3 regions of the Pseudarthrobacter sp. NPDC058119 genome follow, and region 1 is predicted to be linked to each of the others. Evidence: predicted binding sites of a transcription regulator. Region 1 holds the regulator's gene; each other region holds the start of a gene.
The links. Region 1 encodes HrcA, which represses chaperone genes, less so after heat shock. Its sites were predicted from a motif close to TTNGCACTCGNNNNNNNCGAGTGCNAA; they were not measured.

Region 1 (5,626 bases):
GCCCGCGGCCGGCCGGGAAACCCTTGATGCCGAAACCAGGAACATGGAGCGGGTGATGCTGGAGGCGCGCCTGCAGTCAGGGCTTGAGGTTTCGGCACTAAGCGCCGGCGGCAGGCACCAGGTCGCCGGCCTCATCGCTGACGGCCTGGTGGAGCCAGCCGCCGCTTTCCAGGGCCGCCTTGTCCTCACACTGAAGGGCAGGCTCCTGGCGGACGCTGTGGTCCGCCGCGTCCTTCCCGACTGACGCCGGCCCGCGCGTGCGCGGAGGCCTGCGCCGCTACTTGATCCAGCGCAGGTTGTACTGGTAGCGGTGCGGCTGGCCCTTGTTGACGTGGATTCCCGCGGCCACGGAGAAGCAGGTCAGCGCTACCCAGATCAGGGTGGCGATCACGGCGAAGATGTTGCCCACGTAGGGAATGAACACCAGGATGTTGGCCAGTACGGCGGCGATGGTGGGCGGCAGGCTGAAGTTCAGCGCCTCTTTGGATTCCTGCGCGGTGAACGGGCCGCGGTCGCGGAAGATCAGGTAGATCAGCAGCGACGGGACACAGCCAAGGATCCCGCCAAAGTGTGCCAGCGTGGCCCATTGGCGGTCTTCGCTGGCCGTGAGCGGCAGGGCGTTGGCGGGGACGCCATGGTACTCGGAGCGGCCCTGGCCGTCCCTGTGTTCACGTGCGTTTTCTGCCACAGTCTGTTCCTTCGGAGATGCAAGTGGTGCTGACGTCAAATACGGGCGCAGTGTGCAATACCCCCGGAAACGGTGGCATTGCACTACCAAGAATACTGGCTCCCGGCGCGGGGTCCGCCCTTCAGGGCACGGTCAGGAAGTCGATGACTTCCTCAACCCGGCCCAGCAGGGATGCTTCCAGGTCGGCGTAGGTGCGTACGGCGCCCAGCAGCTTCTGCCATCCCAGGCCGACGTCCTCCTTGGTCGCGTGCGGCCAGCCGAAGGCTTTCAGGATCCCGGTTTTCCAGTCCTGTCCGCGCGGCACGGCCGGCCACTTGTCGATGCCCAGGACCGCCGGCCGGATGGCCTGCCAGACGTCGACATAGGGGTGACCCACGATCAGGACATTCCCTGCCGCGCCGGGGGATGCCATGACGGCATCGGCAATGCGGGACTCCTTGGAATCCGGAACGAGGTGGTCCACGAGGACACCGAGGCGCCGGCCGGGACCGGGGTTGAAGGCGGCAACCGCCGCGGCGAGATCGTCGATGCCGTGCAGGGGTTCGACGACGATGCCCTCCACCCGGAGGTCGTCGCCCCAGACCTTTTCCACCAGTTCGGCATCGTGCTTGCCCTCCACCCAGATGCGGCTGGCCTTGGCCACCTGGGCCCGCTGGCCGGCAACCCGGACAGAACCGGAGGCCGTCCGGCCGGCGACCGCACCGCCGGCGGCCGCGCGCGGCGCCGGGGGCATGAGCCTGATGGGCCGGCCCTCTAGGAGGAAACCGAAGCCCAGCTTGAAGGACCGCGATTTCCCGCGGCGGTCCTCCAGGGCCACCACGTGCATCCCGCCGGACTTTTCCACCCGCGTCACGGCGCCCACCCAGCCGGACTGCACATCCTCCAGCACCATGCCCCGCTCCACGGGCACCTCAGGCAATTCCGCTTTGGCCGGGGCGGATATGCCGCGGGGCCCCCAGTTTTGGTAATCCATGGATTCGATCCGCCTAGCGCTAGGTCCTCCGCACCGGAATTTCGCCCGGAGCGGTACCAATGCTAACAACGGGCCAAGGCATAATAGACTGTTAGCACTTAGGCATGTCGAGTGCTAACAAGGTGGCACCTGGCGGGGGTATGGGTCCCGCACCATGGATGGAGGTGGAGAGTGAGCGAGCCACGCAAACTGGAAGTGCTGCGGGCCATCGTGGAGGATTACGTCCACTCCCGCGAGCCGGTCGGGTCCAAAGCCCTGGTTGAGCGGCATCATCTTGGGGTTTCCAGTGCAACCATCCGGAACGACATGGCGGCCCTTGAGGACGAGGGATTAATCACGGCCCCCCACACCAGTGCGGGGCGGATTCCCACGGACAAGGGCTACCGGCTTTTCGTCGACCAGATCTCGGCGGTCAAGCCGCTGTCGGCGGCCGAACGCCGAGCCATCCAGTCCCTGCTTGAAGGCGCAGACGATCTCGACGACGTCCTGGACCGCACCGTCCGGCTGTTGTCGCAGCTGACCAACCAGGTGGCCGTGGTCCAGTACCCGCACCTCAGCAAGGCCCTGGTGCGCCACATCGAATTCGTGCTGCTTGCCCCCCGCAAGGTGCTGGTGGTGCTCATTGCCAACAGCGGCAAGGTGGAGCAACGCGTCATCGACGTCGGCCAGGACCTGGGCGACGACGCAGTGGCGGCACTCCGGACGCGCTTCCTCGCCGCACTGTCCGGGACGCCGCTGAGCCGGCTTGCCGCGGCCCTTCCCTCCGTCGTGGCCGCCACGGCGCAGGCACAACGCCAGGCCGCGCACGCGCTGGCACTTGGCCTCGAGGGGCTCGCGCACAACACCAGGGAGGACCGGATGGTCATGGCCGGGACAGCCAACCTGGCCCGGTCCAACGTGGACTTCCCGCTCAGCATCGGCCCCGTGCTGGAGGCCCTTGAGGAGCAGGTGGTGATGCTGCGGTTGCTGAGCGAGATGGCCCAGGACCACCGCGGCGTTGCCGTGAGCATCGGAAGGGAGAACCCTTACGACGGCCTGGCCGAAGCCTCGGTAGTTGCTACCGGCTACGGTCCCGACAGTGCCGCCAAGGTAGGGATCCTCGGCCCCACCAGGATGGACTATCCCACCACCATGGCCGCCGTCCGGGCAGTGGCCCGCTACCTTTCCAGGATTTTGGGGCCCTGACCCGCGCGGCCGGAACCTGTTCCGGCCGGGAACAAAGAGCCGGGCCGCCCGACTGAACGCAGTACAACAAGGAAGAGATACGAACTTTGAGCAGCCACTATGACGTCCTTGGAGTCTCACCCGAAGCTACGGGCGAAGAGATCAAAAAGGCCTACCGCAAACTGGCCCGCACCCTCCACCCGGACGTAAACCCCGGTGAGGATGCCTCGGAACGCTTCAAGGCAGTAACTCACGCCTACGAGGTCCTCTCCGACCCCCAGAAGCGGCGGATCTACGACACCACGGGCAACGAAAATGGCACGGACAACGGCTTCGGCGGTGCCGGTTACGCGGGCCAGGGCTTCGCCTTCCAGGACATTTTCGACACCTTCTTCGGCGCCGGGGGCACCTCCGGTCCGGCTTCGCGTGTCCGCCGCGGCCAGGACGCCCTCATCAGCGTCCGGATCGACCTTCGCGACGCCGTATTCGGCGTGAACAAGAAGCTCGAAGTGGACACCGCCGTCGTCTGCCCCACTTGTGAGGGCTCCTGCTGCCGGCCCGGCACCCACCCCGAGCGCTGCGACATCTGCGGCGGCAGCGGCCAGGTCCAGCGGGCCGTCCGCTCCATCCTGGGCCAGGTCATGACGGCCGCCCCCTGCGGCACGTGCGAAGGCTTCGGCACCGTCATCAAGGACCCCTGCAACGAATGCAGCGGCCAGGGCCGAATCCGCAGCCGGCGGTCACTGACCATCAAGGTTCCCGCCGGCGTGGCCACCGGAACCAGGATCCAGCTCTCCGGGCAGGGTGAGGCCGGTCCCGCCGGCGGTCCCGCCGGGGACCTGTACGTGGAAATCCGGGTTAACAATGACGCCACCTATGTACGGGAAGGCGATGACCTCCACGCCACCTTGCACATCCCCATGACTGCCGCGGCCCTGGGCACCGACGTCAACCTGGAAACCTTCGACGGAACCCAGGACATCGACGTCAAGCCCGGAACCCAGTCCGGCGAGATCATCACGCTGCGCGGCCTTGGTGTCACCCACCTGCGCGGCTACGGACGCGGGGACCTGAAGGTCCACCTCCAGGTGGATACGCCGGCCAAGCTCGACTCGGCGCAGGAAGACCTCCTCCGGCAGCTCGCCAAGCTTCGCGGGGAACAGATCACCGAGGGAAAGCTCGCCGCCAGCGGCGGCATGTTCGCCAAGCTCCGGGACCGGTTCGGTAACCTGTAGCGGTGAGCAATCCCGTCTTCTTCACGCCCGCCGGCTCGCTGGCCGGGATGGCCCCCGGCCGCCACTTTGTCCTGGACGGATCGGAGGCACGCCACGCCGTGACGGTCAAACGGCTGTCTCCGGGAGAGCCGGTGGACATCGTCGACGGCGCCGGCACCCGCATGACCGGAAAGGTCGTCTCCGCTGCACCGTCCGGTCTCGAAGTGGAGTGCGGCGGCGTGGCCACCGATGAAAGGCCGGACGTCCGGCTGGTGCTGGCGCAGGCCCTGGCGAAGGGGGACCGTGACGAGCTGGCGATCGAGACGGCCACCGAATTAGGGATCGACGCCGTCATCCCGTGGCAGTCCGAACGGTCGATCGTCCGTTGGAAGGGCGACAGGGCCACCCGCGCCCATGCCAAGTGGGAATCAGCCGTAGCGGCGGCCGCCAAGCAGGCGCGGCGCGCCTGGATCCCCGAGGTCCGGGGCGCCGTCGAAACAGCAGGGCTGTCCGCTGCCGTGGAGGCCGCTGACCTGGCGGTCATCCTGCACGAAGACGCGGTGCGCCCGCTGCGAACTGTACTGGAAGAGTGGCAGGGGAGTGCCCAGTCCGGGATCCGGGAAGTCCTGCTGATCGTCGGTCCGGAGGGTGGAATCAGCCCCCGGGAAGTAACGAAGCTGTGCGACAAAGGTGCTGTGACTGCCCTGCTGGGGCACCACGTCCTGCGGTCCTCCACGGCCGGTCCGGCCGCCGTCGTGCTTGCCAGTGACGTCCTTGGCCGGTGGGCCGCTACCTGACTTTGAAGGACCTCGTGTCCTCATTGCGGTCCGGCTCCCCGGCGGAACCTGCCTGGGCCACCCGGAGCTCGTAGTCGCCCGCCGGCAGGTTCAGCGCCAGCGTGAACACTCCTGCCTGCCCCTGCCCGGCGCCGGCCGTGGTTTCTCCGGTCAGGAAGGGCGATTTGCTGCCGCCATCCGCGGACTGCAGGATTTGCCAGTGGAGCTTCGCCCCGGGCGACGTGCTCCGGCCGGTGATCTTGACGCTGCCGCTGGGCACCTCGGTATTTTCCTGGGGATCGATGATCCACACCGGCGCCACCAGGCCGGCGGCCCGGGTCATCAGGGCGCCCAGCTGGACTTTGCCAAACGCCACGTAGTCCGTGTGGCCGTCCACCAGGATCCGCACGCGGATCTGCTGTCCGGTGTCGATCAGGCCCGAGCTGGCAGCGGCCGCGGTCGCCGTGTAGATCAGCTGCTGGATGGCGCGGGCCGCCATATCAGCGTCGAGGTTGCTGTTGAAGGCATCGGCGGAGACGTCAACGGTGATAATGTCCTTGCCTGAAATCGACGTGGCAAGCTTGTCCGGATTTTGCCATGGCGTGAAGAAATCAGGGTCAAGCGGTTTCTCCGACATCATGGCGCGCAGGGCCCGTGTCACCGGGTTTTCCTGTTCCGGGACGTCCCGGAACTCGCGGTAGAGGAAGACGTTCCCGCCGGTGCGGCCGATCCAGTAGACGGGCGCCTTGTTCGAGGACTGTGTGGTTTCCAGCGGGGCGCTGGTGTTGGGTGCGTCCGGCATGGTGCCGCC
Region 2 (5,626 bases), on a different contig from region 1:
GAAGGGAAGTGCGGTGGCCTGGGCGGCCTGGATATTGAGTGACCGGACCATGTGCCGGTAGTCAGGGAGTCCGCCGCCCGGGTCCGGGTTGGAGGCCTCCCACGGTGCCAGCCACTCACTGTTCCGGTACCGCACTTCGGTCCACTCTTTTTTGTCGCGGTACCGGATGGGCCGCAGGACCAGGTCGCCGCATTCGAGGGTGACCGGCCAGATAGGTCCAGTGCGCACGGCGCTACCGGGAAAGGCCGGCGGTGAAGCCCGGCAGCCATTCCCGCAGGCCGGGGCCCAGGTCCTCGCTGTCGATGGCCAGCTGGACGCAGGCCTTGAGGTAGCTCAGCTTGTCGCCGGTGTCGTAGCGGCGGCCCCGGAACACCACGCCGTAGACTCCGTGTCCCTCGCCGTCACCGGACGCCAGTTCCTGCAGGGCGTCCGTCAGCTGGATTTCGCCGCCGCGGCCCGGCTTTGTGTGCTCAAGGACGTCGAACACTGCGGGGTGCAGGACGTACCGGCCGATCAGTGCAAGGTTGGACGGTGCTTCCTCGGGCGAGGGCTTCTCCACCAACCGGTTGACCCGGACGTAGCTTTCGCCGTCGATCTCCTGGACGTCGGCGCATCCGTAGGCGCTGATCTGGGAGGGTTCCACTTCGATGAGGGCGACGACGGACCCTCCGGTTTGGGCCTGCACGTCGATCATGGTGCTAAGGAGTTCGTCGCGGGCGTCGATGAGGTCGTCGCCCAGCAGGACAGCGAAGGCCTCATTGCCCACATGCTGCTTTGCCCGGAGCACTGCGTGCCCCAGTCCGTGCGGATCGCCCTGCCGCACATAGTGGATGTCACCCAGTTGGCTGGCTGCCTGGATGGACGCGAGCTTCTCGGTATCGCCCTTGTCCTCAAGGGTCGATTCGAGGGATGGCACCCTGTCGAAGTGGTCTTCGAGGGCCCGTTTGTTGCGGCCGGTAATCATCAGCACGTCACTCAGGCCCACGTGGACGGCTTCCTCCACGACGTATTGGATGGCAGGCTTGTCCACGACGGGAAGCATTTCCTTGGGCATCGCCTTGGTGGCAGGCAGGAACCTGGTGCCCAGGCCAGCTGCGGGAATGACGGCTTTGCGGACTCTGGGATTACTGGTGTTCACCGGACTAATCTAACGTCAGCGTCAAGTATTTCCGTAACCACCAGCGCCACAGGCCGGCACCCGGGCTTCAGGCTGCGGACCACCGGGCAACGCAGGAAGGACACCATGCTGCAGGAGACTAACGCCGTTAAGGACGAAATCCGGGCCAGTCATCGCCGCAGGAGGGCAGGCCTCGCGCCGGCGCAGCTTGAAGCGGCGGGCCTGGCACTGGCCACCCACGGTGATGCGTGGGCGGGAACGGTGACGGACGGCCGCCCCGGCATCGCGTGTGTCTACCTTGGCGTGGGGCAGGAGCCACCAACGCTGCCGCTGATCAACGCCCTGTACCGCAGCGGGCACAAGGTCCTGCTGCCCGTGTGCGAACCCGCGCGGGAGCTGAGTTGGGTGTTCTGGACACCGGACACCGGCTTCGAACGCAGCAAGTATGCCCCCATTTTGGAGCCCACGGGCCAGCGCCACGGACCCGAAACCGCGGGGAAAGCGTCTGTCCTTTTCATTCCGGCCACGGCCGTGGACCTTGCCGGCAACAGAATCGGCCAAGGCGGCGGGTACTACGACAAATTCCTGGGGCACCTGGCCACAGCCGGGAAGGAAATCCCGCTGTCCGCTGTTATCTACGACGATGAATTACTGCCCGCCGGCAGCATCCCGGCAGAGGAGTTCGACCGGCCCGTTCCGGCCGTTCTTTCGCCGGCAGGTCACCGGCCCCTGCTTGGGGCGGCCTGAGCCCAGGGCTGGCGGCGCAGTGATAGAATTAGCACTCAGGCCCTGCGACTGCTAATGGTTTACCACGAGGCAGCACGGGACCTATCGTTTGCCCAAGAGGAGGAGCACCAGTGCCAACATATGCTTACGCCTGCAAGGACTGCGGCCACGCCTTCGACATCGTCCAGTCGTTTTCGGACAGCAGCCTGACTTCCTGCCCCGAATGCCAAGGCACGTTGCGCAAGAAGTTCAACAGCGTTGGCGTGGTCTTCAAGGGCTCAGGCTTCTACCGCACGGACTCCCGCGATTCAAAGGGCAGCTCCGTCTCCCCAGCTCCGGCTGCGGCTCCGGCCGCACCCGCAGCTGCCCCCGCTGCGGCGGCGCCGGCAGCCGCCGCAAGCTAAACGGCGTAGCCTTCACGACGGCGGCCGGCGCGTTCCAGCGCCGGCCGTTTTTGTCCACATAGCCGCCGTTCCGGCTCCCGGGCGGTTGCGCCGATAGCTAGCGTGGGCGCATGCCCATACTTCCCCGCCGCGGCCGCGCCGGCCTCAGGTATCCCCCGAATGCCGGCGGCGTCGGCCGCAACCCCAGGAAACGTCAGCCTGCAGCCCGGCTCGGCGCCTGGCTGAGCCGCAACCGCAGGCTGGCCGCTGCCCTGCTGCTGTGCGCAGCCGCCGCCATCACCGTCCAGCAGCTCACTCCCGCTCCGCTCCCCACAGCCACCGCACTGGCCGCTGCCCGCGACCTGCCTGCGGGCACAGCGGTGGCCGAAGCGGATGTCGCGCGGGTCCAGGTGCCGCCGGGCATGGTCGCAGATGGCTTCCTCCTGGATGCGGCCGCCGCCAAGGGAAAGCAGCTGGCCGCGCCAATGCGTAAGGGCCAGCTCCTGTCCGATGCCCAGCTGGTAGGCCCCGGGCTCCTGGCAGGTGCGCCACCTGGATCTGCCGCAGTCCCACTGCGAATGGCCGACGCTTCGTCCATCCAACTGGTCTCTCCCGGCCAGCTGGTCAATGTGGTGCTCACGTCAGCCAACGGGTTCGACCAACAAGGACCCTCCGAGGTACTGGCGTCAGCCGTCCCCGTCCTGTGGACCTCCAACAAGGGTGGCCAAAGCGGACAATGGCTGGGTACCACGGAGACGGACGGCCTCATCGTGGTGGCAGCCACCGCCGAACAATCGTCCCGCTTGGCCGGGGCCTCCACCCAGGGCAGGCTGTTCTTTGTCCTGGTCGGCCCGCAGTGACCTGGTGCCGGTCAGCCCCAGTGCGGCGGCTTCTGTTCCTTCAGCCACGCGTCGTGGTCGTCTTCGCGGTCACCCCAGCTGCGGGCATCGTCCTCCGCTGCCTTGGTGGGGAGGACCGCTCCGGACCCTCCCGAAACCGCTTTGGAGACCGGGGTTGCCGGGAGCGTCCCGGCAGGAGCTTCTCCATCGGCAGCAGTTTCCGGCTGCCCGTCCACGTTCTCGTCCTGGCGCATGTCTTCCTCGCCGCCGTTCTCCTCGGGCCTGCCGCCTGCAGGCTTCTCTTCCCCAGTCATGGGGTCTGTCCCCTTGCGTCCACCGTCGCTGTCCCGTGCTGCGCCGGAATCCCGGGGCAGGTAGGAAAGTCCCGCGGCCGGCGCCGAGTCAATTCCATTGAGCGCCTGGTCAACGTCATCGTCAAGGAATCCCACGGACTGGCTGGCGCGCCCCGGCAGCACCATCTTTTCCAGGCCCAGGTAGCTGGCAATGCGGTCCGCGCAGGACGAGGGGTCCGTGAACACCTCGATGGTCCACAGCGGCATGTACCGCCAGCCAAGGCGTTCCAGCAGTTGCGGACGCAACCTGCTGCGTTCACGCACGCTCATGGTGCGGTACTGCGCAGTCCCGTCGGACTCGATGGCTACGGGCCGCGGAATGTCGGAATCATCCTGGCCCATGGTGTTCAGGGGGTCCGCAGCCGCAACCACGTCAATGGCACCGTCGTATTGGTGCCAGACCCTGGCACCACGGGCACGCAGGCGGTCACCCAGGTCCGCCACCAACGGGTCGGCGCCAAGTGCCTGTTCGCTGGCGGCAGCGCGGGACGCGGGGGTCCCAAGGTCCGTGTTGCCGGAGATCTCCCGGTCCAGGAGCGCGTACAGGTCCACCGCGCCGTGCGTGAGCCGGGTGTGGTCCAGGTCTTCAGGCCGGAAGCAGGTCAGCACGTGCAGGGAACGGCGGGCCCGGGTCATGGCCAGGGCGAACTTCTCCCGGCCGCCTTCAGCGGACAGCGGTCCGAAATTGTGGAGAGCACGGCCGTGCGGGGTCCGCCCGAATCCGGGCGAGAAGATGACGTGGTCGCGGACCAGGCCCTGGGCCCGTTCCAGGTCCACCACGCGGAAGGACTCCGGGCCGGCGCCGAAGAACCCGGCAAGTCCAGGCTGGTTGGACAGCTGGAGCCTGATGGACTCGCCGATCCTGGCGGCGTGCCGCAGGCTGGCAGTGACAACCGCCAGGGAGGTCCGCGGACGCATGCGGGCGTGCTCGAACACCAGCTCCACGACCCTGTTGACCTCGGCCACCACGGACTCCACGCCCTCGTGGTCGGCGCTGGGAAGGCCGGTGCCGTCCGGCAGGTATTCCACCAGCAGGGACCGGTCCAGGCCCGTGGCTGACTGGCCTTCGGGCAGCCGGCGGAGGCCGCCGTCGTAAAAGTTCTTGCTGAGCTGCAGGACCAGGTCCTCGTCCACTGCGCGGTACACCACCTTGAGTCGCCATACCGGCAGCACGGCGGAGAGCGCGGTGAAGGCGCTCTCGACGCGGTGGTGGGCAGACTCTCCAGCCGCCAGCCGCTCCACCCCTACGGTAAACGTCCGCGGCGTGGCAATGCGGGGATCGCCGAAGGCAATCACCTGCCGTGCCCGGGCGATGGACGGCAGGACGGCCTGCAGGGAGGTGGCTTCCGCGTCGAGGATGACGACGGCGTCGAAATGCTGTTCGGCCGGAAGGAGTCCGGTCATCAGGTAGGGGCTGACCGACCAGACCGGGACCAGGGTGCCGATCAGCTCGGGTGCCTGGGCAGTCAGGGAAGGCAGGGAAACCCGGCCGTCCTTGAGCAGGCTGCGCAGGAGGTCTGCCTGGCGCGGCTGGGCAGCGATGGCTGCGCGCCAGCGTTCTGCGAGGTCCCATCGCAGGCGCGCGGCGCCGCTGGCAATGTGGGCGTTATCGGCCAGCCGGTACTCCGCCTCCAGCTGGCGCAGGGCGTCGCCGTCGGACATGGCCAGGTAGTCGTCTCCGCTGATCATCGCTTCCAGGGCGGACTGCCACCAGGCCAGCTCCAGCTCCGCGGCAACGGATCGTTCCGGAACTTCCCGTTCGGCGAGGTCGGCCAGGAGTTCGCCCAGGCCGTGTTCGCGCATGTTCTCGATGAGGAGTGTGCGTTCGGGCAGGGTCTTGAGCGTATCGGTGTCCGCTACGAGGCGTTCCAGCCGGCCCATCAGCTGCGCGTAGGGAACCGTGGAAAGAGCCCCGCCATCCTCGGTGTGCCGCAGCGCCTCGCCCAGCTGTGCCAGTTCCTGGTCAAGGGACCGGTACATGGCGTTCATTTCGGCCAAGCCGGAAGGAACGGCGGGATGGCGCTGCGTGGTGGCGTAGCCAGCCCAGAGGGCACGCTGTTCCTGAACGAGAACCAGGGACGAATGCAGGTCGGCGATGTGGACACCCGGGCGCACATACTCCTTGGCCACCCGGCGCAGCCTGGAGCGCTGCATGGCGGTCAGCTCGATGCCACGCTCACGCCGCCAGGCCGACGGGGCCGTGGCGGA
Region 3 (5,626 bases), on a different contig from region 1:
ACTGACAGCTGTCCGAGCGTGGGAGGCGGACAAGGCGCGACGGCGGACACCGACGTCGTGGTCATCGGCGCCGGTCCCGCAGGGCTCACCACAGCCCTCCAGGCTTTGGCCCATGGGGCCACCGTGCGGGTGGTGGACCGGCGGGAGCACCGGTCCCGGCCGTCCCGGGCGCTGATGCTGCATGCCCGGGCGCTGGAGGGCCTCCGCCCACTGGGCGTGACGGATGAGCTGCTGGGCAGGGCGGACACCGCTCCTGAAGCCCGGATCCATCTGGGCCGGCGGGTGGTCGAAGCCCGGTTGGGGCACGCGGACCTTCCGGACACCGCCTTTCCGCACCTGACCCTGGTCCGGCAGGCCGACGTAGAGGAGGTCCTCTGGCAGGCATTGAAGGCGAGGGGCGTGGAGGTGGAATGGGGTGTGGAATTCCGGCGCCTGCACATCGGACACGGGGCAGGGAACGCACCGCAGGGTGAAACCCTGGTCCACGCGGAGTTGCGGGGTGCCAACGGGCCTGGACATCACGTATCCCGGTTCCTGGCCGGGTGCGACGGGCAGTGCAGTACCGTCCGCGGCGGCACCGGTATTCAGTGGCGCGGCGGCCCGTACCGGGTGGAGGCGGTCCTGGCCGACGTCGAACTTGACGGCGCCCTGGATCCCGGTCTGCTGCACGTGGCGGTGGGAAGCGCCGGGCTGGCCTTCCTCTTCGCCCTGGGCGAGGGCGCCACCTGGCGGATGCTGGCCACCCGTCCCGCGGCACCGGACCCGGCGGCCGCCTTTGGCCAACTGGGCCCGGCACTTCCGCCGGAGGAAGTGGCGCGGCTGGTCAGGGAATCGGGATTGGAGGCCACAGTGCGTGAGGTGCGATGGTCCGCGCAGGTGCCACTGCAGCACCGGATTGCCGGCACTTTCGGGCGCAGTCCCGTCTTCCTCGCTGGCGACGCCGCCCATGCCCATTCCCCGGCGGGAGGGCAGGGCATGAACAACGGCATCCTGGACGCCCTCAACCTTGGCTGGAAGCTTGGTTTCGCCTCGACCGCAGGCAGGCCGCTTCCGGAACTGCTGGCCACCTACGGGCAGGAGAGGTTGCCCGCGGCCCGGCGGGTGCTGGCGCTGACGCACCTGATCTTCTTCGGCGAAGCCTCGCCGCATCCTGCGGCCCGCGCAGCCCGCAGCGTTATGCCCCTGATTGCTCCGGCCCTGCCGCCGCTGCTGCGGCAGCGGTGGCTCATCTCCAAGGGAATCAGGCTGCTGGCCCAGCCGTTCGTGAACTACCGGAACAGTCCCATTTCCCGTGACGGCACGCCCTGGGCCGGCGGGTGGCCACGGCCCGGCGGGAGGCTGCCCGACGCCCCGGCATCCGTGGACGGGCATCTTGTCAGGCTCCACGAACTGACCGCAGCGCCTGGCATCCACCTCCTGCTGGGGCGCGACGCCGGCCCAGCCGCCGTGGGTGCCGGCCCGGTCGCCGCAGCGCTGGGCAGGCAGCCCCGGCTGCTCCACATCCACCGCCTGTCCAGCCAACCCGGAGCGGGCATGGTTGCGGTCCGCCCCGATGGCTACGTGGGATTCCGCTGCGGCGACGCGGACCCGGCCCAACTGCTCGACTGGCTGCGGCTGGTGGGCGCGGTCCGGCACTGACGGACCCGCACGCCGGCAACCTCCCGCCGTCGTGATGCTCCATCACTTATGGCTCCTAAAACCGGGGCTTTTAGGGACCAAAGCTGATGGAGCAACGGGGAGGGTGGTTGCAGGCGGAGCGCAAGCGTAGGCTGGTCAGTTCAAGGCACATCCGCCTCGTGTGTGATCCGCCCATCGTGAGAAGGGAAGTTCATGACCATCCCGCCAGTGCACGAACCTGAGCCGTTTCCGCCGGAACCGGGCCCGGAGCCCACCTCCCCGGACCCCACCCAGCCGCGTCCGCCCGGTCCGCCGTCCCCGAATCCGTTCCCCGCGCCGGAGCCCCCGGGCCCGCTGCCCGTCCCGGACCCCGGGCCGGCGCCGCTCCGCCCGGACCCCACCAGGGACTGACCGCCAACTCCAAAGGGTCCTTCCAGCTGCGCTGCCCAAGCCCAGCTGGAAGGGCCCTTTTCCAAGCCCGTGGGCGCTGGAAAATCTCCCGGAATCCGGTGCCGGAAGCCCTTGCGGACCTGCTTCTCCAGTGCTAAAAAATCTATATCAGCCACCATAGATCGGCTGATATGGGAATGATGTTGGACCATCTCTTATGAGGAGGGAAGCCATGTTGATGCGTACCGATCCGTTCCGCGAGCTGGACAGGCTGGCCCAGCAGGTCCTCGGCACGGCTGCACGCCCGGCGGCGATGCCGATGGATGCATGGCGTGAGGACCAGGAATTCGTCGTGGCCTTCGATTTGCCCGGCGTTACGGTGGACTCGGTGGACCTGGATGTTGAACGGAATGTCCTGACGGTGCGGGCCGAACGCCCCGACCCCGTGGGCAAGGACACCGAATTGATCGCCTCCGAACGGCCCCGCGGCGTCTTCAGCCGCCAGCTGATCCTCGGCGACACGCTGGACACCGACCACGTCAAGGCCAGCTACGACGCCGGCGTCCTGACGCTCCGGATCCCGGTCGCCGAAAAGGCCAAGCCACGCAAGATCGAGATCGAAACGAAGGGGGCAAAGCAGGAAATCGCCGCTTAGTCTCACCACAGGACCGGGAGGCGGGCACATCTGTTGACTGCCTTTTTGGGGCGAATCGCCATTCTGTGCACGCCACAGCGCCAGACAGCGCATCGGCAGCGTAGGCCTTAACCTCCCGCCACGGTGGCCCCCGGTTTCGGCCGGGGGCCATCCACGTTTCCGGGCTTCCGTCGCGGGAAGGCCGTCAGACGCTGAGTTCCAGCATCAGCGCGGGCAGTTCATCGGCCAGCTCGCGGGCCAGGAATCCCAGCGGCCCCATCCTGCTGGCCAGCCGGTCCGCCGCCGCCGCGTGCAGGTGCGTACCCCAGCAGGCTGGCTGGGCGCCGGTGGTGCCGCGCGCCCGGAGCCCGGCAATTGCTCCCGCCAGCACGTCGCCGCTGCCGGACGTGCCCAGGCCGCCGTACCCGGTGGTGATTTTCCACAGGCCGGGGAGGTCCGGGTCCACCCCCTTTGGCTTGCTGATCAGCCCCTGGCAGCTGACCACGGCACCAAACCGTTCAGAGATTTCGGCGACGTCTTTTTCGAGGTCCGCCACGTCCCGTTCCAGCAGGATCGCCGCCTCGGTGGGGTTCGGCGTCAGGATCAGCCGGCCGCGCCAGGGGTCCAGCTGGTCCTCCAGGTGCGCCACAGCGGCCAGCGCATAGGCATCAAGGACGACGGCGGGACCTCCTTGACTGCCGTCGGAAGCGCCGGAGGTGCCGTCCCCGTCGCCGCTTGCCTCCCGGGTAAGCATGGCCTCCAGCAGGTCGCCGGCCAGGTCAGGGTCGTCCAGCCCCGGTCCAACCAGCACTGTGTCTGCCCGGTCCAGATACGAGGAGATGCCGTCGAGCTCGGCTTTGACGGATCCGCCGGACGTTTCCGGCAAGGCGACGGCGCCGCATTCGGGTACCGCCACCCCCAGTTGCACGGCCACCGACTCCGCTACTGCCAGCGTAAGTTTCCCTGCCCCCGCACGCAGGGCTGAAACGCCGGCCAGCAGTGCCGCGCCGGGAGTGGAGCGGGCACCGCCCACCACCAGCACCGAACCGCGGGAATACTTGTCAGCTCCCGGTGCGGGCAACCGCCAGTCCCGCAGGAGCGAGGGTGTTACGGGGACGGGAGAGGAGTCACTGCGGCCGGACACTGGTGTCTCCTGCGTGCTCGGTGATGGCGACGCCCTGCTCGGCCAGGTGGTCGGCGACATTGAAGCTCTCCAAAGTCCACGGGCCGGCGCCGGACGGGCGGACGAACCGGGTCACGGACGCGTTGAGGATGGCCTCCCTGGCGGCCAGGTCCAGCAGCTCCTTTTCACTGAGCCCCTCCAGCACGTAGCGGAACAGCATGATCACGGCGTCGTGGCACACGAGCATCACCCGGTGTCCGGTGCCCAGGTTGTTCAACTCCGCCAGGACGGAGCGGAGCCGCAGCGCCACGTCGGCCCAGGATTCCCCTCCGGGCGGCCGGTAGTACAGCTTGCCGAGCCAGTCCCGGCGCTCTGATTCCTCCGGGTAGCGGTTCTCCACGCCCAGCCGGGTGAGCCGGTCCAGGATGCCCAGCTCACGGTCCCGGAGCCGCTCGTCCGTGCGCACCTGCACCGGCCAGCCGGCGGTTTCCACCGCGATCTCGGCCGTCTGCCGGGCCCGCGCGTAGGGGGAGGACACCACAGCGTCCGGCCGGAACTCCCCGGCAGTCCGGCCCAGGGCGGTGCCCAGCGCTTTGGCCTGGTCCCTTCCCGTCCCGGACAGGTTTACGTCCGCATCGCGGGCGGGAACCTCGATGACCTCCACCCCGGCTTCCCGCGCCTCGGTGGCCGCAACGTTGCCTTCGCTCTCCCCATGCCGGATCAACAGCAGCTCCACCGCCCCGGCCTCCTGGACCGCCTGGGTCAGGCCGTCGTCGTCCGCTGCGGCACCCTTCGCCCACTCATCCTTCACAACACCACCCCATCCGCTCGCCGTGCCAAGTGCAGGAACATTACCCACGGCGTACCCACGCGGCGGCGGAAAATAACGGACGACGGCGGCAGCCCGCCTTGGTGCCGCGGCCGCAGTTCGACGCGCAGCACCCTTCGCGACCCGCAAAGTCCTTGACGCACCCCATTTATCGGCGCGTCAGGGAATTGGCGCGCCGCAAGTGGTTTTGCGCGTCGAGGGCAACGCCTACCGTTCGGGGGTCAGTACCTTCGAGAACACGGTGGCGCCGTTGGCGTTGCGGAGGCTCACCGTGAAGCTGTTGTCCCCACCCAGCTGGACGTGCCCGAAAAACTGGTTCTCGCCGTCGCGCGGGGACTCACCGGCGAAGCGTCCGGCCTTGGAGAACACCACTTCGGGGCCAAAGGTGCCGTCCATCGCGTTCGGGCCGAAGGATCCCGCCGCGATGGGGCCGGCCACGAACTCCCAGAAAGGGTCGAAATCGGTGAACGCCGCACGCTCCGGGGAATAGTGGTGGGCGGCGCAGTAGTGGACGTCGGCGGTGAGCCAGACGGTGTTCTTGACGCCGTTGCGCTTGAACGCGCTCAATACCCCTGCGATCTCCAGCTCACGGCCCAAGGGGGCGCCGGCGTCGCGGTTGGACACGCTTTCCTCGTTCACCGGGCCGTCCGGCACGATGATGCCCAGCGGGAGGTCGGCGGCGATGACCTTCCACGTGGCCTTGGACTTCGACACCTCGCTGACCAGCCAGTCCGCCTGCTCCTGGCCCAGGATGGCGGTGGCGTAGGGTTCCTTGCCGTCGGTGTTGGGGGACTTGTAGGTGCGCATGTCCAGGCAGAAGATGTCCAGCTGCGGGCCGCGTGAGATCTTCCGGTAGATGCGGGCCGGCTGGTAGGTGCCGGCGTCGTCGAAGGTTCCCGGGCGCCAGATCGCCGAGCTGTCCGCGATGGGCATGTTCTCCTGCCAGGCCTGCCGGCCGCGGGCGGCCAGGGTGTTGACGTCCCGTACGGTGTAGCGGGAGTCATCCAGGATCTGGCCGGGGTACCAGTTATTG

Region 2: ACFVTD_RS01995 (FmdB family zinc ribbon protein) is a predicted target of HrcA. The motif match lies at 1,893-1,919, and genes of this name have one in related genera.
Region 3: ACFVTD_RS04200 (Hsp20/alpha crystallin family protein) is a predicted target of HrcA. The motif match lies at 2,139-2,165, and genes of this name have one in related genera.

Annotation. Positions count from the first base shown of each region.
Region 1 is NZ_JBHVTN010000008.1:245,322-250,947, forward strand. It holds gene hemW (radical SAM family heme chaperone HemW) at 1-244, shown strand, start outside; gene ACFVTD_RS17580 (DUF4870 domain-containing protein) at 278-688, opposite strand; gene ACFVTD_RS17585 (DUF3097 family protein) at 810-1,661, opposite strand; gene hrcA (heat-inducible transcriptional repressor HrcA) at 1,833-2,846, shown strand; gene dnaJ (molecular chaperone DnaJ) at 2,933-4,060, shown strand; gene ACFVTD_RS17600 (16S rRNA (uracil(1498)-N(3))-methyltransferase) at 4,063-4,836, shown strand; gene ACFVTD_RS17605 (GerMN domain-containing protein) at 4,829-5,626, opposite strand, start outside.
Region 2 is NZ_JBHVTN010000001.1:434,973-440,598, forward strand. It holds gene ACFVTD_RS01980 (GNAT family N-acetyltransferase) at 1-228, opposite strand, end outside; gene galU (UTP--glucose-1-phosphate uridylyltransferase GalU) at 233-1,138, opposite strand; gene ACFVTD_RS01990 (5-formyltetrahydrofolate cyclo-ligase) at 1,244-1,864, shown strand; gene ACFVTD_RS01995 (FmdB family zinc ribbon protein) at 1,975-2,247, shown strand; gene ACFVTD_RS02000 (RcpC/CpaB family pilus assembly protein) at 2,358-3,086, shown strand; gene ACFVTD_RS02005 (AAA family ATPase) at 3,098-5,626, opposite strand, start outside.
Region 3 is NZ_JBHVTN010000001.1:876,411-882,036, reverse strand. It holds gene ACFVTD_RS04215 (hypothetical protein) at 1-5, shown strand, start outside; gene ACFVTD_RS04210 (FAD-dependent monooxygenase) at 19-1,638, shown strand; gene ACFVTD_RS04205 (hypothetical protein) at 1,831-2,028, shown strand; gene ACFVTD_RS04200 (Hsp20/alpha crystallin family protein) at 2,240-2,662, shown strand; gene ACFVTD_RS04195 (NAD(P)H-hydrate dehydratase) at 2,847-3,785, opposite strand; gene ACFVTD_RS04190 (histidine phosphatase family protein) at 3,769-4,575, opposite strand; gene ACFVTD_RS04185 (alkaline phosphatase D family protein) at 4,801-5,626, opposite strand, start outside.